One region of the Arthrobacter saudimassiliensis genome, then DNA from elsewhere that is predicted to be linked to it. Evidence: riboswitches for the same ligand, from Rfam matches in the RefSeq annotation. Region 1 holds a riboswitch; the other holds the start of a gene.
What was found. Region 1 has a riboswitch for cyclic di-AMP ahead of AC5RV6_RS16595 (M23 family metallopeptidase). Riboswitches for the same ligand answer to the same signal wherever they lie in the genome.

Region 1 (7,157 bases):
CTCCGTCACCGGAGCGCTGCTCTCCGCCCGGCGGGACCGGCCGCGGCTGCGCTTCGTCTTCGGAGCAGCGGGCCTGTTCGGCGCAGCATGCGCGCTGGCCGGCCTGGCCCCCAGCCTGGAGCTGTTCGCGCTGGCCCTGGTGCCGGTGGGGCTGTTCGCGCTGACGCTCATGACCAGCGCCAACGCCTACGTCCAGACCACCACCACGCCGGTCATGCGCGGGCGGGTCATGGCCCTGTACTTCGCCATCTTCATGGGCGGCACGCCGATCGGTGCACCGATCGTGGGGCTGGTCTCGGACAGCTTCGGACCCCGCTGGGGCCTCGGGGTGGCCGCCCTGTCCGGGCTGGCGGCCGCGCTGATCGGCGCGGCCTGGGCCTGGCGGGCCGAACGGCTCCGGCTGGCCTACGACCGCTCGTCCCGGCGCCGGCTGCGCCTGGTCCGGGCCCCGGAAAAGCAGCAGGGCCCGGACGCCTGACGGCATCCGGGCCCCGGTCGGGCCGGCTGCGGCCCTACAGGTTTTCGATCACGAAGTCGATGCTGCGCAGCAGCGCACTCACATCCTCCGGGTCGATGGCGACGAAGGTGGCGATGCGCAGCTGGTTGCGGCCCAGCTTGCGGTACGGCTCCACATCGACGATCCCGTTGGCCCGCAGGGTCTTCGCGACGGCCGCAGCATCGATCGACTCATCAAAGTCGATCGTCGCAATGACGTTCGAGCGGTCCTCGGGTCGGCTCACGAACGGGGTGGCGACGCCGGAGGCCTCCGCCCAGCGGTAGATCCGTCCGGCCGAATCGGCGGTCCGCGCGGCCGCGAAGTCCAGGCCGCCGCTGTTGTTGAGCCACTGCACCTGGGCGTCCAGGGTCACCAGCGTGGACAGCGAGGGGGTGTTGTAGGTCTGGTTCAGGCGCGAGTTGTCGATCGCCGTCTGCAGGTTCAGGAAATCCGGGATCCAGCGGTCGGAGGCATTGATCCGCGCCGCGCGTTCCAGCGCCGCCGGAGAGAACAGCCCCAGCCACAGTCCGCCGTCGGAGGCAAAGTTCTTCTGCGGCGCAAAGTAGTAGACATCGGACTCGGACACGTCCACGTCCAGGCCGCCCGCCGCGGACGTGGCGTCGATGAGGACGAGTGCGCCGTCGTCCGCTCCGCCGACCCGCTTCACCGGAGCGGACACGCCGGTGGAGGTCTCGTTCTGCGGCCAGGCGTAGACGTCCACCCCGGCCTCGGCCTGCGGCTCGGGCCGGGTGCCCGGCTCTGCCTTCAGGATCGAGGACGCAGCGAGGAACGGCGCCTTGTTGGTGGCGGCGGCGAACTTCGAGCCGAACTCGCCGAAGGACAGGTGCTGCGCCTTCTCCTGCACCAGGCCGAAGGAGGCAACGTCCCAGAAGGCGGTGGAACCGCCGACGCCGAGGACCACTTCATAGCCCTCGGGGGCGCGGAAGAAGGCGGACAGGCCTTCACGGATGCTGCCTACCAGGCCGCGCACCGGCGCCTGCCGGTGTGAGGTGCCCAGCAGCCGTGCGCCGGCGTCCGACAGGGCCTGTACCTGCTCGGGCCGGACCTTGGAGGGGCCGGCGCCGAACCGCCCGTCCCGGGGCAGGAGTTCGGCGGGAATGGTCAGTGCGGGGTTTTCGCCCATGGTCTCTACGCTCCAGCGGATTCGTCAGTGCATTTCGCCCTTTCATTCTGCCCCACGCGGCGGGCCCGGCCCATTTGTGAATCGGGTCGCAGCGGCGTCGGGAAGGACCGCCTCCGCCCGCGGCTTTTCCCGGGCAGGCGCGGGAAAAGCCGGGGGCGAACCGGCAGCCGGGTGATTGCCCGGGCTTTGTCGCGATGGGCTAACCTTGGGGCATACCAGGGACCTGTGGCGGCCGATGCTGCCCGCATCCCACTTCTTCCGCACGATTTCAAGGAGCGGCCGGCCATGACGGATCTCATCGACACGACAGAGATGTACCTGCGGACCATCCTGGAGCTGGAAGAGGAGAACATCGTCGCCCTGCGCGCCCGGATCGCCGAACGCCTGCGCCACTCCGGGCCCACCGTGTCGCAGACCATTGCCCGGATGGAGCGTGACGGGCTGGTGGTGGTCTCGGGCACCCGGCAGCTGGAACTCACCGAACTGGGCAGGGCCCGCGCCGTTGGCGTGATGCGCAAGCACCGGCTGGCCGAACGCCTGCTCTCGGACGTCATCGGGCTGGACTGGGCCTACGTCCACGACGAAGCCTGCCGGTGGGAGCACGTGATGAGCGAGCGCGTCGAACGCCGGCTTTACGACCTGCTGGGCCACCCGACGGCATCCCCCTACGGCAACCCCATCCCCGGACTGGAGGAGCTTGGCGGCATGCCCGCGCCCGGTGCGGCGGCCGATACCGTCTCGCTCGCCACGGCCGTGGCCGGCGCGGGGGAGGGCCAGAAGTACCAGCTCGTGCGGCTTGCCGAGCCCATCCAGGTCGATCCCGAGCTGCTGGGCCAGCTGGATGAGGCCGGCCTGCATCCCGGCGCCGAACTGACCGCCGAAACCGTCGGCGGGTACATCTCCGTCCGCGTCCCCGGCATCGAGGGTGCGCTGGAGCTGCCGCCGGAAGTGGCCTCCCACGTCTTCGTCGCGCAGCGCTGATTCCGCAGCGCCGATAACGGAATGGTAAATTTCGGCGCTGTTCCCCTATAGTGTTTGACGACGCTGAACCACCATCGTTATCCGGCCCAAATGCCTAACCCTGCCGTTGGGCCGGAGCACCATACCGTTCGCTAGGCGGGGGCGGAGGACCCAATTCTTTGGCAGCAGCCGCTGCCTCGGGGTGAAGCCTCCACAGCAAGCAGCATGGCAACAGCCGTGCTGCCGGCCGGAGGCCGAGTGCTTCTCCACTCGAATCCGACAGCTAACTTCGCAGGCTTGAGAGAGGGAACCACTTGTCGAAGCATGCTGCTTCGGGCAGGCGCCGCGCGTCTGCCCCGGCAACACCTGCGCGTCCGCGCTCCCAGAGCGGACGCCGGCGGGCCGAAACCAAGCATCACTCCGTGGGGGACACCGCCCAGAAGGTTGCCATTACGGCAGCAACCTCCGGGCTCATCCTGAGCGTCGCCATTCCTACCACAGCGGCGGCCGAGCCGGAACCGCAGGTCCAGGCCGCCGCGGTCCAGGAGACCGTCACGGCAGATCCCGCCGCGCAGGTCAACTTCGAGCGTGCAGGGCTGAGCAGCCGGTACGACCCCGAGGCCCGCCTGCAGGAGGTCACGGTGGCGGCTGCGGCCTCCTCCGTTACGCCCGCCGCCGCCAAGGGCACCCTGGCCAAGCCCCTCGCCTCGGAAATGGTGTCCACTTCCGGGTTCGGCTACCGCGTGTCCCCGATTACGGGCATGAGCGGAGAGCTCCACCGGGGCCAGGACTTTGCAGCGGCCTGCGGCACGGACGTCACCGCGGCGGCTGCCGGAACCGTCACCTTCGCCGGCTGGCACCCGTACGGCGGCGGCCAGCGCGTCGTCATCGACCACGGCAACGGCGTCGAGACCACCTACAACCACCTTTCCGCGATCCACGTGGCCGTAGGGGACACCATGGACCGCGGAGCGCTCCTCGGGGCCAGCGGATCCACCGGTGCCTCCACGGGCTGCCACCTGCATTTTGAGGTAATGGTAAACGGCGATGTCGTCGACCCCCTGGGCTGGTTGTAACCGCAGACATACCGTTCTGTGACCGGAACGTGACATTCCTGAAAGCTTCCTGTAGGGTCGTCACCGTGCCCGGCCCCCAACGGCCAGGCACCCTCGAGCAGATCGCCTAGCTCTGCCACTGTTCGAGGTCCGTTCGCACAATCGCATGGCAGGGGCGGGGGAACCAATTTTCGGGCACCGTTTGGTGCCCTTGGGGTTAAGTTGAGCGGCTTCGCGCCGCCCAGCCGGGTGACTCCCATCCGAACCCGACAGCTCACCTCGCAGGCGTAGGGAGAGGCACAGCTTTGTCATCACGCACCCATGGCCGCCGCCGCGCGGCCAGCACTTCCACGAGCCCGCTTGCATCCGTAGGCCGCCAGGCCGCCGTCGTAGCCGCCGCGTCCGGCCTCGTGCTGGCCGCCGGCATCCCGGCGCAGGCCGCTCCGAGCACCGAGCGCCAGGCGCTTGAGGCCCTGCCCCTGAACATCGTCACCGGCGGCGGCGCCCTGTCCGTTCCGGCCGACGCCCCGTTCCAGCTGGCCGGCCTTGAGCAGGTGGTTTCCGAATCCGGCGCCGCCGAGCGCGCCGCCGCCGAGCAGGCAGCAGCAGCCGAACTGGCCGCAGCCGAGCAGGCCGCCGCCGCCGAGCGCACCGCCGTCCAGCAGGCCGCAGCGCCGGCCCCGGCTGCTCCCGTCCAGGCCGCCCCGGCCCCGGCCGCAGACGTCGCCGTCCAGAGCGCTCCGGCCGCCAGCGCCGTCGCCGACATCCTGGTCGGTTCCGCGTACTCCCAGATCGGCGTCGCCCAGGACTGCACCGCCATGGTGGAGAAGGCCCTGCGCGCCGCCGGCAAGTCCGTGGGCGACCTCGCACCGGCCCAGTTCTACGCCTACGGCACCGTCGTCGGTTCGCCGATGCCCGGCGACCTCGTCATCACTCCCGGTCACGTTGCCATCTACGTCGGCAACGGCCAGGTCATCAGCGGCGGCTTCAACGGCTTCAACACCGCCCTGCACAACCTTTCCGACCTGCCGGGCGCCAGCTTCGTCCGCGTCAGCTAGACACCAGTTGTCGTAACCACCCGAGGAAGAATCAGCATGACTACGACACCTGAGCGCGCCCGCCACCGGGCCGCAGTCGAGCGCAACACCCTTTCCGCCCTGGCGGATGCAGTGTCCTCCAACGCCGGCACCGTCGGCCGCCAGGCCGCAGTCATCGCCGCGGCCTCCGGCCTGGTCCTGGCCTCCGGTGCAGCAGCCACGGCCTCCGGGGCTCCGGTCGAGGCGCAGCGCGAGGTCCACACCAGCAAGCTGGACATCGCCAACGCACCCCTGCTGGTGGCCGATGACGTGCCCGTCTCGTTCGAGCGTGCCGCGGTAGCCGGTGTGGTCGAAGCCGCTCCGGCGGTCGCGCCCGTCGCCGTCGAGGAGCAGGCAGCGGCCCCGGCTGCGGCTGCCCCGGCCGCCTCCGCTCCGGCAGCGGCCAACGTCTCCCTGCAGTCCCAGCAGGTCGCCCCGGCGCCTGCTCCGGCACCGGCACCTGCACCGGCCCCGGCCGGCGGCACCGCCGCCGTCATCGCCAGCGCCGCGCTCGCGCAGCTCGGCGTCATGCAGGACTGCACCGCGCTGGCCACCAACGCACTGGCTGCCGCGGGCATCAACTATCACGGCTGGCCGGCCGGTTACCTCTCCCTCGGCCGCACCGTGAGCGCGGCGGAGGCTGTCCCCGGCGACCTGATCTACTACGCCGACGGCGGCATGGGCCTGGCCCACATCGCGGTCTACATCGGCGGCGGCAAGGCCGTGCACGGCGGCTTCAACGGCAACACCACGGTGATTGCCGATGCGGAGCTTGGCTCCGGCGGCGTGTACATCCGCGTCGGCGGCTAGACCCCGCCACACAGAACCAAACACCAAAGGGACCCGCCCGCGGGTCCCTTTTGTGTTGTCTGCGCGTTCACCAGCCCCGCGGCGGCGGGCCGCCGCGGGCGGATAAATGGTCAAGACCGGAGGCGGGGCTTACCCTTGCATTGTCGATCCGTTGTACCGTTCCGCGTGGCGGCTGCTGGAGAACCGCCGCGAAGAATGCAGGCGAAGAGGACTGTGCATGCGCACTCTCGTTCTGAATGCAGGGTACGAGCCGTTGGCCGTGGTCACCTTCCGGCGCGCCCTGGTGCTGGTGCTGGCCGGCAAGGCCAGCGTGGTGGCCGAAAGCGGGGAACCGGTGGTGGGCCCCAACGAGGTGTTCGCCCGCCCCTCGGTGATCCTCCTGAACCGGTATGTGAGGGTGCCGTACCGGGAGGGCACGGTCGCCACCCGGCGCGGCGTGCTGCGCCGCGACGACCACCGGTGCGCCTACTGCGGCAAGGCGGCCGCGACCGTGGACCACGTCGTGCCCAAGTCCAGGGGCGGCGGAGACAGTTGGGAGAACCTCGTGGCATGCTGCCTGCGCTGCAACAACGCCAAGGGGGACAAGACGCTCAAACAGCTCGGCTGGGAGCTGCGGTTTCGCCCGCAGCCGCCGCGCGGTGCCCGCTGGCAGATCCGGGAACTGGAACGTCCCGCGCCGCAGTGGCACGCCTTCCTGGGCAGTGACACCGCCGCATGACCGGTACCACCCCGCCCGCGGACGGAACCCGGCAGTCACCGGCGGCCGTGCCCGTCTTGCCCGCCTATGATGCGCTCATTCTGAGCGGAGGCCGATCCTCGCGCCTCGGCGGAGAACCCAAGGCGCTGCTGAGGGCCGGCGGCCGGACGCTGCTGGCGCGGACGGTGGAGGCCGCGGCCGGGGCCGGGCAGGTGGCGGTGGTGGGCCCGGCCGAATACCTTCCGGCAGCCGGCCTTGCCCACGGGCAGTGCCTGTCGGTGCGGGAGGACCCGCCCTACAGCGGACCCGCCGCAGCCATCGGCGCCGGGCTCGATGCACTCGATCGCGCCGGTGCCCGCGCGCCGTGGCTGCTGGTGCTGGCCTGCGACATGCCCGGGATCGCCGCCGCCGTCGACGCCCTCCTGGAGGCGGCGGGCAGCCCCGACGACGTGCCGCCCGGGACGTCGCTGCTGGCCTGCGCGGAAGGCCGCGCCCAGCCGCTGGCGGGCCTGCACGACACCGCCGCGCTGCGCGCCGCCGTCCGCGGGCAGCGCGGGGCCGGAGGATTGGAGAACCTGTCCGTGTTCAAACTCCTTGCTAGGGTGCAGAGGAGGGAAGTACCCGTCCCGGCAGGCAGCACCTCCGATGTCGACACATGGGAGGACGCCCGGCGGGCCGGTGCCGTCGCCGGCCCCGGACCGTCGACCGCCGGGGCACCGGAACTGCACTAAAGGAGCACATATGGCAAGCCAGGAGGAGCAGCTTGAGGCCTGGAGCGCCAGGCTGCTGAGAGCACTCGAGCTGGAGGGCACGCCGGTGGACGTGGGCGCCGTGCTGAAGCTGGCCGCGGACGCCGCGCACTCGGTGGTCCGGCCGGCCGCCCCGCTGACCACCTTCATCGCGGGCTACGCCGCCGGAG
Region 2 (7,157 bases), on a different contig from region 1:
CGCCGCCCGGCTGCGCAGCGCGGCCGCCGGCGCCGTCGAGGTCCTGGAACTGCACGGCCAGGTCGCCGCCGCCCTCCAGGACCGCGCGGTCGGCGGCCGCGGGGAGGGCGATCCCTCCCGCATCATCGTCTCGACGGCGCTGGCCGAGTCCTCGCTGACGGTGCCGGGGGTGCGGCTGGTCATCGACTCCGGACTGTCCCGGGAGGTGCGCCGGGACGCGGCGCGGGGGATGAGCGGGCTGGTCACGGTATCCGCGTCCCGGGCCTCCGCGGACCAGCGGGCCGGCCGTGCCGCCCGGCAGGGGCCGGGGACCGTGATCCGCTGCTACGACCAGGCGGCCTACGCGGCAGCCCCGGCCCATCCGACGCCGGAGATCGCCGCCGCCGACCTGGCCGGCGCGGCCCTGCTGCTGGCCTGCTGGGGCACGCCGGAGGGCCGCGGCCTGGCGCTGCCGGACGCCCCGCCCGCCGCCGCGATGGCCGACGCCGTGGCCGTGCTGCGGGAACTGGGCGCCGTCGACGGCTCCGGCATGGCAACCCCGCTGGGCCGCCGGCTGGCGGAGGTGCCCGCCGACCCGCGGCTCGCCCGCGCCCTGCTCGACGGCGCCGCACTGGTGGGCCCCACGGCTGCGGCCGAAGTGGTCGCGATGGTGTCCTCGGACCTCCGCCCGGAAGGCGCGGACCTGGCCGGACTGCTGGCCGCCCTCCGCCGCGGCAGCGCGCCGGGAGCAGCGAAATGGCGCGGGGACGTGCGCCGACTGTCCGGCCTCGTCGGCTCCATCCGGGGACAGCGGGCGGCAGCGGGCAACGCTGCGGGGCAGGTGGTGGCCCTCGCCTTCCCGGACCGGGTCGCCCGCCGGGTGCCGGGCGACGGGCCGGAACAGTACCTGCTGGCCTCGGGCACCCGTGCGGGCCTGCCGGCCGGCAGCCGGCTCGCCGGACATCCGTGGCTGGCCGTGGCCGAGGTCAGCCGCGCGGCCGGCAGATCGGCGGCCGGTACCGGCGCGCTGATCCGGGCCGCGGCTCCGCTCGAACCGGCCGACGCCGAGGCAGCAGGCCGGACCCTGGTGACCGAGCACGTTCACGCGGGCTTTACCGACGGACGGGTCACCGCCCGGAGGATACGGAGGCTGGGCGCCATCACCCTCTCCGATACGCCGGTGCGCGCCTCGCGGGAGGAGGGCCGGGCGGCCGTCGCCCAGGCGCTGCGCGAGGCCGGCCTGGGCATCATCGGCTTCTCGGAGGCATCCGAGGGCCTGCGCCGCCGGATGGCCCTGCTCCACCGCGAACTCGGGGCGCCGTGGCCCGACGTCTCCGACGCCGCCCTGCTGGAGAACCTGGAGGACTGGCTGCTCCCGGAGCTGGAGGCCCTGGCGCAGGGCAGGACGGCGGCGGCCACGGACCTGGCTGAACCACTGCGCCGCCTGCTGCCGTGGCCCCAGGCGGCGGACTTCGACGAGCTCGCACCGGAACGGCTGCAGGTTCCCAGCGGCTCCCGGGTACGGATCGCCTACCCGGAGCCCGGGGACCCGCAGGCACGGCCGGTCGTCGCGGTGAAGCTCCAGGAATGCTTCGGCTGGGCCCGGACCCCGCGGCTGGTGCGTGGCCGGGTCCCGGTGCTGTTCCACCTGCTCTCACCGGCACGGCGGCCGCTGGCGGTGACCGATGACCTGGAGTCCTTCTGGAACGGCCCGTACCGGCAGGTCAGGGCGGAGATGCGTGGACGGTACCCCCGGCATCCCTGGCCGGAGGATCCGTGGTCGGTGCCGGCTACGGCCCGCACCAAGCCGCGGGCCTGATACGAGCCGATCACGGCAGAGGAGCCGGCCGGGTGAAGGCGGGCTCCCACGGAGGTTGAACCGGAACGCCGGTCACACCGCCACGGCGGTTAAACGAAAACGGACATCCGGCCCCGAGGGGGACCGCATGTCCGTTTCCTGCTCCTGCTGTTCCGGCGCCGGGCGTCGGAGCAGCAGCTACGCTACGCGGTAGTAGGCCGCGCCGGAGCCGACGTTGGCGGAGTTGATGACGGTCTGGTTGCCGTTCCAGCCGCTGTGGATGGCCTGGCCGTCGCCGATGTAGATGGCGATGTGGGCGAAGCCCATGCCGCCGTCGGCGTAGTAGATCAGGTCACCCGGCTGCGGGTCGGAGACGGGGGTGCCGTAGGCAGCCAGCTGGGCCGGGGCCAGGTCGCCCACGGAGTGCCCGGCGGCGCGCAGCGCCACCTCGACCAGGACGGTGCAGTCCTGGACGGCACCCATCTGGGCGTAGGCCGAGTTGAGGATGACCTGGTTGGTGGCCGAGGCCGCGGTGGCCGCGGGGGCCGGGGTCACGTCGACGGACTGGGTGCTGAAGGTGCCCAGGTCAGCCGGAGCGGCTGCAGGTGCAGGAGCGGCGTAGGTCTCGGTGTAGGAGGCGGCGGCGTACTCGACCGCTGCCGGTGCGGCGGTGGCCTCGCCGGCGTAGGTGATGACGTCGCCCGGGTAGATGATGGACTCCATGCCCAGCCCGTTCAGGCTGAAGATGCTGTCCAGGCTCACGCCGTAGGTGGCGGCGATCTGGCCGAGGGTGTCTCCGGCGACCACGGTGTGGGTGCCGGCCGGCGCTGCGTCCGCGGCGACGGTCTCCACAGCCGGGGCAGGTGCGGCGGCTACGGGAGCGGCGGGTGCCGCAGCCGGAGCCGGGGTGTAGGAATCGTTGGCGATGACGCCGGCCTGGGCCGGGGCGGCCATGCCGAGCATCAGGCCGGACCCTGCGGCAACTGCGGCAGCGGTTCCTCCGATGGTGCGTCCGCGGCCGAGGGCGGCCTTGGAGATGGTCAGCCAGGCGGAAGTCTCTGCGCGGTGGCGTGCACGGGTGTTGGACATGTTGTTACCTCTCCCTGTACCTGCGAGGTGAGCTGTCGGATGCGGATGGGAGTCACCCGGCTGCCGGAAGGCCGGCAGGCTTAACCCCTAGGATTCGTGGAACCCGGAACTGGTTCCCCCGCCCCTGCCATGGTTTTGATCTTTGGACCTCGGAACCGGTGGCAAGGTTCGGTATCCGGCCGAGGGTGCCGCGCTGGGGGAGCGGCACTCGAAGAACACTACACATCTATCACGGTTTGATAACCATTGGATATCGAGTTTGTTATTAAGCTCTCAGAACTTGACGCAACGACTCGTAGCCGATAGCCAAAACGTCGTCGCAGGTCAGGGCGGGAGTGCGGGTCACGGGCCGGCGAAACGCCCGGATTCGCTCCGGCGGCAAAGATTACGGCCTGCCCTTGACCGCATCCTGCGGGAGTGATCCGCTCGACGTGCCGCAGGACCGTCCCGGGACGGATTGAGCCTTCCTCCGCGGGGAAGCGCACGCCTCACGCTGACTGCAGAGGGCGGGCCGCGGTAGCGTCAAAACGTGGCCAGACCCCCGGGCGTGCTCCACGGACATCCCCGCCGCCGTTCTCCTCCCGCCCGGACCGTGCTGGGAGGATTCGCAGCCGCGGCCGCTGCGGGAACAGGGCTGCTGCTCCTTCCCGGCGCCGCCGAAGGGCCGGGCGGGGCGTCGTTCATCGAGGCGCTGTTCACCGCGGTTTCCGCGCTCTGCGTCACCGGCCTGATCGTCGTCGACACCCCGGGGCACTGGAGCAGTTTCGGCGAGTCCGTGATCCTCGTGCTGATCCAGATCGGCGGACTGGGCGTGATGACCACCGGCGCCGTCATCGGCCTGGCGGTCGCGCGTCGGCTGAGCCTGCGCACCAGGCTCACCGCGGCGGCCGAAGCCGGTGGAGGGCGGCCGGTGAACGCGCCCGCGGTGATCCTCGGCGTCGTCCGCATCACTCTGCTGACCGAGGCCGCCGTCGCGGTGATCCTTACGCTGCAGTTCGCCCTTACCTACCGCATGCCCTTTGGGCAGGCGTTGTGGTACGGGGTTTTCCACGCTGTCTCGGCCTTCAACAATGCAGGCTTTTCCCTGTTCAGCGACAACCTTGCGGGCTTCGCGGCGGATCCGGTGGTCTGCCTGTCCATCAGCGCCGCGGTCATCCTTGGCGGACTGGGCTTCCCGGTGCTGATGCAGCTGCGCCGCCATCTGTTCACGCCGCTGGCCTGGTCGCTGAACACCCGCCTCGTTCTGCTGGGAACGGGCCTGCTGCTGGCTGCCGGCACCCTGCTGGTGCTGCTGGTCGAAAGCGGCAACCCGCGGACCCTGGAACCCCTGAGCTGGCCGGACCGCCTGCTGGCCGCCTTCTTCCAGTCAGTGCAGGCCCGAACGGCCGGGTTCTCCAGCATCGACATCGCGGAGATGGACCCGCTGTCCTGGCTCGGCATGGATATCCTCATGTTCATCGGCGGCGGCCCGGCCGGCACGGCCGGAGGCATCAAGGTCACCACCTTTATGGTGCTGGTCTACGTGGTGGCCGCCGAACTGCGCGGCGGCGCGTCCGTGACCATGCTCGGCAAGCGGCTCGGCAGCCACGTGCCGCGCGAGGCGATCACCCTGCTGCTGGCGGCGGCCGCCCTGGTCCTGGCCGCCACCGCCTTCCTGATGGCTGTGACCGACTTCGGGCTCGACGTCCTGCTGCTCGAAACCACCTCCGCCTTCGGAACGGTCGGCCTCAGCGCAGGCATCTCCGCCGCCATCGGGCCGGTCGGGCAGTCCGTGCTGGTCGTCCTGATGTTCATCGGCAGGCTCGGCCCGCTCCTGCTGGCGGCCGGCCTCGCCCTGCGCAGCCGCACCTCCCGCTACGAGCTGCCGGAAGAGAGGCCGATCATTGGCTAAGCGCAGGCTCCTGTCGGGAAACCGGCCGGCACGGATGGCGGGGACGGATGCGGTCGCGATCATCGGCCTCGGCCGGTTCGGCCGCTCGGTGGCACTGGAACTGATGGCGCACGGCACGGACGTCCTGGGCATCGACCACCGCCCCCAGGTGGTCCAAACGCTGGACGGCCGGCTGACCTACGTTGTGACGGCCGATGCCACCGACGAACAGGTCCTCCGCGACCTTTCCATCCCCGACTTCGAACGCGTGGTGGTCGCGATCGGCAGCGACGTCGGCATGAGCGTGCTCACCACGTCGCTGCTGCTGCGCTTCGGGATCCCGCAGATCTGGGCGGAGGCGGTCAGCGAAGCGCACGGCACCATCCTCGATCAGCTGGGCATCCGGCACGTGGTTTTTCCGGAGGCCGACATGGGGCGGCGGGTCGCCCACCTGGTCAGCGGCAGCGTGCTTGACTACTCGCAGATCGGCGGGGACTTCGCCGTGGTGGAAACCGCACCCCACCGGGCCATCCGTGATATTCCCCTGCAGCGGGCCGCGATCCTGGACCGCTACGGAGTCGCGGTGGTCGCTGTCCGCAAGGGAACCGGGGCCTGGCGCTTCGTCACGCCGCAGACCGTGCTCGAGGCGGACGACACGGTGCTGGTGGCCGGTCCCGCCGCCAGCGTTGAGAGGTTCGACCGGCTCTAGGCCTAACCGTCCCGCGCGCCCCGGCAGCCTGATGGCCGCCTGTCCTTGGGAAGAACGGACGCGGTGGGCAAGGGCGCCGTTGAGGGGCACAATGCCCATGGGTGCCGGAGAATGCGGCCTCCTGCCTCCCCGGGCAGGGGAAAGTCCTGCCACCGGGACGAAGAGGGACCGACGAACAGGGATACGGGAGAGGTCATGGAGAGCAGATCGGATTTTGTCAGCGGCGTGATGATCGGCGGGCTGGCCGTCAGCGGGGTCGCCCTCGCGGGGCTGGCCGTCGGGGCAGCCGCCATCGGCAAACTGGCAGTCCGCCGGGCCGCCCTGGGCGACGTCGTCGTCAAGCGGCTGCGGATCGGGGAACTCGACGTCCGGCGTTCCGTGGGCGTGGGGCTCGTCCCCGAGGCGCTGGACCTGGGCTCCGAGCCCGGAAGCGGACCGGGCTCCGTTGCGCCGCCTCCGGGGCCGTCCGTCTAAGCGCCCGCCGGCCGGGATCCGGCGCCTGCGCCCGGGGTTCCCCGCCCGACGTCGCCCCGCCCTTCGGCGTCAGGGCAGGTCGGGGCCGGGGGCAAGCTGTTCCACCCGCACCTCCCACGGGCGCAGGACACGGGCATCGCCGATGTCCGTATAGTTGCCGAGCATCCGGACGCCCGTGCGCTGGCCGGCGGGAAGCTCCAGGTCCTCCGCCGACACATTGCCCAGCACGAGCAGCTCCTCGCCCTCGAGCGAACGCACATAGGCGAGCAGCCGCGGATGGGCTGACTGGACCAGCCGGAATTCGCCGAGAGAGACCACCCTGGACTTGTGCCGGAGCCGGATCAGCCGCCGGTAGTAGCGGAAGATCGACTTCTCCGCTGCCCGGTCCGCCGCGACATTGATGCGGCGGTAGTTCGGGTTGACGTCGATCCAGGGCGTGCCGTTCGTGAAGCCGGCATTGGGGGCGTCGGACCACTGCATCGGTGTCCGCGCGTTGTCACGGCTGCTGCGGGCGAGCGTACGCAGCGCGGACGCGGAACTGATCCCGTTGCGCAGGGCCTCCTCGTAGTACCCGATCGACTCCAGGTCCCGGTACTGGTCGATCCCGGTGAAACCGGCATTGGTCATGCCGATTTCCTCCCCCTGGTAAATGAAGGGCGTGCCCCGCTGCAGGTGGAGCAGCGTGGCCCACAGGGTGGCGGACTCGTACCGGTACCGGCCGTCGTCGCCGAACCGCGACACCAGGCGCGGCTGGTCGTGGTTGCCGAGGTAGAGGCTGTTCCAGCCCCGCTCGGCAAGACCGCGCTGCCAGCGGTTCCACACGGCCTTCAGCGCCAGGAGATCCAGCGGGCGGTGCTCCCACTTGCCGCCGGGGCCCTGGTCCACCCGCATATGCTCGAACTGGAAGACCATGTCCAGTTCGCCGCGAAGCGGATCGGTAAACAGGGCCGCCTCATCCACGGTCACGCCCTCGGTCTCACCCACCGCGAGGTAGCCCTCGTCCCGGAAACCGAACACGGCCCGCACCATCTCCTGGACGAATTCGTGGACCCTGGGCCCGGAGGTGAAGTACGGGGCGCCGTTGGCGTACATCCCGGTGCCCTGGACGGAGCTGTCCGGCAGTCCCGGCACCTTGGAGATGAAGTTGATGGCGTCCATGCGGAAACCATCGACGCCGCGGTCCAGCCACCAGTTCATCATTTCGTATATGCGCGTCCGCACCCTGGTGCTTTCCCAGT

Region 2: it holds a riboswitch for cyclic di-AMP, as region 1 does, so the genes downstream of both, AC5RV6_RS08610 (LysM peptidoglycan-binding domain-containing protein) here and AC5RV6_RS16595 (M23 family metallopeptidase) in region 1, are expected to answer to the same signal.

Annotation. Positions count from the first base shown of each region.
Region 1 is NZ_JBNHFX010000005.1:114,388-121,544, reverse strand. It holds gene AC5RV6_RS16610 (MFS transporter) at 1-478, shown strand, start outside; gene serC (phosphoserine transaminase) at 513-1,640, opposite strand; gene AC5RV6_RS16600 (iron-dependent transcriptional repressor DtxR) at 1,926-2,621, shown strand; cyclic di-AMP (ydaO/yuaA leader) riboswitch at 2,703-2,913, shown strand; gene AC5RV6_RS16595 (M23 family metallopeptidase) at 3,023-3,676, shown strand; cyclic di-AMP (ydaO/yuaA leader) riboswitch at 3,801-3,957, shown strand; gene AC5RV6_RS16590 (NlpC/P60 family protein) at 3,961-4,713, shown strand; gene AC5RV6_RS16585 (NlpC/P60 family protein) at 4,750-5,541, shown strand; gene AC5RV6_RS16580 (HNH endonuclease) at 5,759-6,259, shown strand; gene mobA (molybdenum cofactor guanylyltransferase) at 6,256-6,969, shown strand; gene AC5RV6_RS16570 (DUF6457 domain-containing protein) at 6,980-7,157, shown strand, end outside.
Region 2 is NZ_JBNHFX010000002.1:298,908-306,064, forward strand. It holds gene hrpB (ATP-dependent helicase HrpB) at 1-1,798, shown strand, start outside; gene AC5RV6_RS08610 (LysM peptidoglycan-binding domain-containing protein) at 1,976-2,866, opposite strand; cyclic di-AMP (ydaO/yuaA leader) riboswitch at 2,870-3,016, opposite strand; gene AC5RV6_RS08615 (TrkH family potassium uptake protein) at 3,396-4,757, shown strand; gene AC5RV6_RS08620 (potassium channel family protein) at 4,792-5,445, shown strand; gene AC5RV6_RS08625 (hypothetical protein) at 5,641-5,919, shown strand; gene AC5RV6_RS08630 (glycoside hydrolase family 13 protein) at 5,989-7,157, opposite strand, start outside.